DNA from 3 places in the Clostridium sediminicola genome. Region 2 is predicted to be linked to each of the others. Evidence: riboswitches for the same ligand, from Rfam matches in the RefSeq annotation. Region 2 holds a riboswitch; each other region holds the start of a gene.
What was found. A riboswitch is a leader RNA that binds a small molecule or an ion and turns the genes downstream of it on or off. The one in region 2 is predicted to bind thiamine pyrophosphate.

Region 1 (2,239 bases), on a different contig from region 2:
ATTCCTGCCATTTCAGGTGAAGTTGAACTAGGCGACCATCAGCATATTGGATATTTTCAACAAGAGATAAAAGAAGCTAATTATAATAGTTGTATAGAGGAAGTATGGCAAGAGTTTCCTTCATATACTCAGTACGAAGTCCGTGCAGCATTAGCAAAATGCGGTCTTACAACTAAACACATAGAAAGTAAAGTGCTAGTCTTAAGTGGTGGTGAACAAGCTAAAGTTCGATTATGTAAAATAATAAACAGAGAATCAAATATACTTGTTCTAGACGAGCCTACTAATCACCTTGACGTAGATGCCAAAGATGAACTAAAACGTGCACTAAAAGAATACAAAGGTAGCATTCTTTTAATCTGCCACGAACCAGAATTCTATAACGATATAGTAACCGACGTATGGAACTGTGAGTCCTGGACGACTAAAATAGTTTAGAACCGCTTCGCAATTTTTTCTTGATTAAAATCATGAGCTATGCTAAGATAATTTTATAATAAAATAGTAAATTTTAACACAGGGGAGCTGGTAATTCCAGCTGAGAGTAAGAATTAAATTCTTAGACCCTTAACCTGATCTGGATAATGCCAGCGTAGGACGTTGTTTATGAAAATGTAATTTCTAACACAAATCTACGGATTTGTGTTTTTTTATTTCACTTCCATAAAAACTCTTTCACTCTTATTACCTTAGTTAAAATATTAATTGATATATTTGTTTGAAGGTTAACTCTCAACTCCTGTTATTGAAAAGGAGAATTTCTTATGAAAACCAAAAAATTAGTTTTTTCAGCACTATTAACTGCACTTGGCATCGTAACTGGAAGTTTAATTTTTTTCCCTGTTGGTGCCTCAAAATGTTTTCCTGTGCAGCATTTCATCAATGTCTTTTCAGCAATCACTCTCGGGCCTATCTATAGTGTATCTATCGCATTTTGCATTTCATTAATGCGAAATATTTTAGGTACTGGTTCTCTTTTAGCTTTTCCTGGTTCTATGATTGGAGCATTCCTTGCAGCTATGTTGTACAAACATACTAAAAAATATTTAATTGCTGTATTTGGTGAAATACTGGGAACAGGAATTATTGGTGGGATTATCGCATACCCTGTTGCTACCTTATTTATGGGTAAATCAGTTGCTTTATTTTTCTTTGTTATACCTTTTCTACTCAGTACTACAGTTGGAAGTATCATTGCTTATATATTGATAAAGACATTAGATTCAATGAAAATTCTAAAGCTAAAAGATAGCTTACATTAATAAACAAATTATTTCTAATGATTATACAAAAAGGCAGGTATATAATATGGCAAATAATGAAAACAAATTATCTTTTTGGAGTTTAGCATTTTTATGGTGCGGAGCTTCTATATCAATAGCTGAAATATTAACTGGGGGATTTATTGCTCCTCTTGGTTTTAAAATTGGTTTAGTAACTATTATAATTGGACATCTTATAGGTACAGTAATCTTAGCTTTAGGTGGAATTATAGGAACTCGTGAGAGAATACCCGCGATTACCTCAACAAGAATTTCTTTTGGACTATATGGCACTTATTTATTCTCTATTTTAAATGTACTTCAATTATTGGGATGGACAGCTATAATGATTAAATCAGCTGCTCTATCTTTAAATGTGATAAGCGATACTCTATGGAACATTAATAACATATCCCTTTGGATTATATTAATCGGATTATGTATTTGCTTCTGGATTTTCCTTGGAATAAAAAGTTTTAAGAAATTAAATGTTATAGCCGTTGTTTTATTGTTTGGTTTAACTCTTGTGCTTGCATCAGTTATATTTTCTAATCAAAGCTTGTTTAGTAGCATAGGTGATAATTCTATTTCATTCGGAGGAGCCCTAGAACTTTCTGTGGTAATGCCACTTTCTTGGTTACCATTAATCGCAGACTATACTAGATTTGCAAAATCTGAAAAAGCTGGTACTTACGGTAGTTTTATTGGTTATTTTTTAGGAAGCTCATGGATGTACGTTATTGGTCTAGGTGCTGCTATTGTTACTCAAAATCCAGATCCATCAGCTATTATGTTAGCTGCAAATCTTGGAATTACAGCCTTCGGAATTGTTTTCTTATCTACAATAACAACTACTTTTATGGATGCTTATTCTGCTGGGGTTACTTTTTTAAATCTTATGCCTAAACTTAATGAAAAGAAAGTTTCTATATTTATGACAGTTATAGGTACATTAATATCATTAGTATTTGCTATTG
Region 2 (2,239 bases):
TTTTATTCAAAGCTCATGTCCCAAAAGTTCATCTCATGCTGGCACGCTTCAAGGAAAATATTTATCAATTTTTCTTCCTCTTCTTTATCAATTCCAATGCAAATTCTATCTAATAACTTACATGATTCTACACTAAACTCTTCAAATTCTTTTCCTGCATAAGCTTCAATCCATGGACCATAATAATTATTTGATAAACTATCACCACATTCTTGTTTTAATGTTTTCCCAATATATTCATATGTTAAAGTACATGGCAGCGCAGACATAAATATTTCTTTTATATCCCCACCCTCCGCAAAGCTTAGCATATAATCTAAATATTCTCTATTGGCAGGTTTTACTACCATATCATCAACTTTGTATACATCAAGATCATAATCGTGAAGATATTTTATATGCATATTGGTTTCATCAGACATTACTACTCCTATACACGTATGTAAAAATTGTAAGTCTTCTACCCTATTAACTAACAAGAATGCATGTGCATAAACTTTTGCATAGTCCTTAAGGTATAAAGAATCTTGGATCAAATAGTTTCTATACTTACCTCTGTCCAATGTTCCGTCCTTTAATCCTCTAATAAAAGGATGTTTCATATAATCCTCATAGAACTTTAAAACTCTTTCATCTTCTACTAGTCGTTTTGAAAAACTCATACTCTCACCTCAATTTCTTAGTTGTAACACTTTTAAATTTGTTAAAGGTATTATTGCTAGTACAACAACACATAGTATTGCTTCTACACCAGACCCTAATACATTATAGATAATAGAATAAGGCCATACATTCATACCTTCCGGCGCAAATTCTCCAAAGAAAATAACCCCTGATAATATACTAAAAAATATTGATATTGCGGATGCAGTAAGTGCTCCAGCCACTAACTCTGATTTCTTAAAAACTCCAAACATTGGTGTAAAAGCAATGGCCATCATTGAGCCATAATAATCTAATGGTATTTGAAGTGGGTAATATGGTGGCTGAATAATTATTTTTAAACTAGCAACAATTATTGCGCAAATTATTGCTTCTTCAGTGCTAAAAACTACAGCAAGAATCATTATTGGAAGCATAGATAATAAACTACACCCTCCACCTTGTGGAAATGGTACTAGTTTTATCATATAAAGAACTATGGTTATGGCTGCCACAAGACCAATTCTTGAAATCACTCTTGCCTCAAATTTAAATCCTCTCAATCTTTTGATACTTACTACTAATATTGCCAGTGTGAAAATAATTGCTAAAATAATCGCTATGTTCATTTTTGTTCCCCCTTGTAATATTTTGATATTCTAAAAACTACATAAAAAAAACGTGTTACCCAATTAGGCAACACGCTAAAATACGCTAAAACATATTCCTACGCTGGCATTATCCAGATCAGGTTTGAGGGTATTCATCGCATTAGATATCATCTCAGCCTGATTGCACAAGCTCCCCTGAATATTAAATTATAACTAAATTATAGAATTTTCCACAAAAATAGTCAAGCCCCTTTACAAAATATTTATTTCTGAAGCAATACAAACCATAATACTGTCCACTAGTTCTTTAGTACTCCTATCTACACCTCGTTCATAAAAAATTAATATTATATATTATTTATACTATATAATTCACATAACTCTTTATATTGCTACAACTACAAACAACTTCCATTGATTAAGAAATTTTTTTATTATAAAATGACTTTGACGTCGATTATTCCCGTAGATTGCCGGGACCCCTCATTTTTTCTATGATAGTTTACTACTTACTATCTATTTATGATTAAATATTTTACCAAACCTTAGGAGGATACAAATGATAAAATTTAAAAGTTTGAAAACTATTCTTTTAGCCAGTGCTTTAACAGTAGGCATTTCTTTTTTCTCAACAAATGATGTTTTCGCAGCAACTTATAAAATTCAACCTGGAGATTCATTATATAAAATTGGTGTTCTATTTAATACTTCTTCAACTATTTTGATGAATGATAACGGTTTAAAAAGTACAAGTATTTATCCTGGACAAGCTATCTATGTATCATGTGAAACTCATAAAGTACAAAGTGGCGATTCTCTTTACTTAATTTCAAAAAAATATGGAGTATCTATTAATAATCTAAGAAAAGCAAATAATATTTGGAATAACTATATTTATCCAGGGCAAACATTAAATATACCAGGCGTAAAACCACCTTCAGGAGTAATCAATTATTCTCAAAGTGATGTAGACTTACTGGCTAGAT
Region 3 (2,239 bases), on a different contig from region 2:
GTCCAGTATGATTTGTATTTGGTGTCCAATCTAAAGTAACAGTTATTTTTTGTAATTCTTTTTCTTTTTCTACAGTTTCAGGTTCATTATTATTAGCAGCACATCCTGCTAATACCATTGTAGATAACAATACAGTTGTTACTAAATAACTTATTTTTTTTAACATTTTTTTCTCTCCTCTGTTTATCTTACCTATTCCAAGGCATTATTATTTTTTCTAAAAGTTCTATTAACTTAAAAAAGATTATGCTAATGAAAACAACTATTACTATGTCTGCAAATAAAGCTTCGGTTTTAAAAGAACTCATAGCACGTGTCATATAAACCCCTAAACCGCTTTTAGCTCCTATCCATTCTCCAATTACGGCTCCCATAATACTGTATGTAGCTGCAATTTTAAGCCCTGAAAAAAAAGATGGTAAGGTAGCTGGCAATTGTACTTTTGTGAAAATATCCCACTCACTAGCCTTCATTACTTTCATTATATTTACCATGTCTTTATCAACTCTTTCCAATCCCTCAGTAACGCTGATAACTATTGGAAAGAAGCATACTAACATAACAATTACTATTTTAGGAAGAATATCAAATCCTAACCAAATCATAAATAATGGTGCTAATGCAATAATAGGTACAGTTTGTGAAATAATAAAAATTGGATATAAAATTCTTTTTAATAATTTGAACTTGTTAATTAAAGCTGCTAATACAACAGCAAAAATAGTCGCCATTATAAACCCCATTGATGCTTCAATCAGCGTAGTCTTAGCATGCATTAATAATACAGTTTTTGTTTCTATTAGTGAATTTATTATTATCGTTGGAGCTGGAAGTATATACTTAGGTACCTCAAATTTATTAATAATTACTTCCCATAAAACAATAAGAAATATAATGAAAAGACTAGGTAAAACTTTACTTTCTGTATTTTCCAACCTTCTCATTCATAGTCACACCCTCAGGTTTATAGTCAATTTTCACCATGGAAACCACTCTACTAGCGCCTTCATTGACACATATACTTTGAGCTTCTTTTACAATATTCAACAATTCATCTAACTCGCCTTCCATAGTTGTTTCCATTGGTCCTACTTCATATTTTACCCCACTTTTTTGTATCAATTCTATTACCTTGTCTACTACTGGGTAAATTCTTTCTTCTGGAACAACAGGTAATATTTGTAGACTTACATTTACAACTGACATATTAAATCCTCCCTTTTCTAAAACAAAAAAACTGCTACCTTGAATAGGCACCAGTATACTACTAACTTTTTCCTACGCTGGCATTATCCAGATCAGGTTCATGGTCGGAATTTTCGTATCCCCTCTCAGCCAAAAACATTAGCTCCCAGATTATTATTTTTTCAATTGTTATTATATACTCTTTTTTGTAATTAATCAAGATTGTACTTACAAAAATTTAACTTTTTCATCATAAAACACTCAATTTATAGGTTCTTTTTAAAACTTCCTTGCACTTTGGATAATTAGAACATAAATAAAATTCTTTTCCTTTATTACGCCCTCTTCTTGTTTTTCTAAGTATCATCTCAGCTCCACAAACAGGACATAATAGTTTAACATTTTTATTTCGCTTTATATTGGATTGATTTTTGTCCATTTTTATCAATGAATCAGTTTCAATGGTGGCAACTACACAATCGATACTTCTTTCACTTTGAACAAATATCAAATCTAATTTTTCTTTTATCTCTTGTATTTCATACTTTTCCTTTTTCTTAAATCTTAATAAAGGCAAATTGGCCTCATTAAAAAGTGTATTTAGTATGCGATCTCTTTCTATTCTATTCATACGGTTATACGATTCCTCTTCTAATTCTATTCCCAAAATAGGTATTAAATTATTAGAGCTACATATTAAAAAGTCTATAGGATTCATAGTTATCTTGTTTATATTTTTATAATTACCTTTTTTTTCTTCAAATATTTCCATAAAAATTTCATTAATTGCCACTTTAGGGCATATCATAGTATCGTCCTGGATAACTTTTCTTAAACTACTGTAAAAGGCTAATTCTGTTTGAGATAATAACTGTTTTTTAGAAACATACATGTGCTTTTTATTGTTTATAAACATCATATCTATTCTCCTTTTTTATTATCAAAAAACTTTAATACATTATCAAACTTCAGTTAATATTATACCATATTTTTCTATATATTGGTATATTTTATATTTCGTGCTTCTGCTTACTATTAAATAAACTAATAAAAG

Region 1: another riboswitch for thiamine pyrophosphate. It lies ahead of thiW (energy coupling factor transporter S component ThiW); the one in region 2 lies ahead of ACQ3F0_RS00245 (energy-coupled thiamine transporter ThiT).
Region 3: another riboswitch for thiamine pyrophosphate. It lies ahead of ACQ3F0_RS08710 (MTH1187 family thiamine-binding protein); the one in region 2 lies ahead of ACQ3F0_RS00245 (energy-coupled thiamine transporter ThiT).

What each region holds. Positions count from the first base shown of each region.
Region 1 is NZ_BAABMF010000006.1:84,266-86,504, forward strand. Features, by position in the region: gene ACQ3F0_RS12060 (ABC-F family ATP-binding cassette domain-containing protein) at 1-438, shown strand, start outside; TPP riboswitch at 509-617, shown strand; gene thiW (energy coupling factor transporter S component ThiW) at 765-1,262, shown strand; gene cytX (putative hydroxymethylpyrimidine transporter CytX) at 1,309-2,239, shown strand, end outside.
Region 2 is NZ_BAABMF010000001.1:50,897-53,135, reverse strand. Features, by position in the region: gene tenA (thiaminase II) at 3-662, opposite strand; gene ACQ3F0_RS00245 (energy-coupled thiamine transporter ThiT) at 672-1,271, opposite strand; TPP riboswitch at 1,350-1,461, opposite strand; gene ACQ3F0_RS00240 (cell wall hydrolase) at 1,813-2,239, shown strand, end outside.
Region 3 is NZ_BAABMF010000003.1:413,147-415,385, forward strand. Features, by position in the region: gene ACQ3F0_RS08700 (ABC transporter substrate-binding protein) at 1-166, opposite strand, end outside; gene ACQ3F0_RS08705 (ABC transporter permease) at 189-944, opposite strand; gene ACQ3F0_RS08710 (MTH1187 family thiamine-binding protein) at 916-1,206, opposite strand; TPP riboswitch at 1,259-1,365, opposite strand; gene ACQ3F0_RS08715 (DUF2726 domain-containing protein) at 1,436-2,104, opposite strand.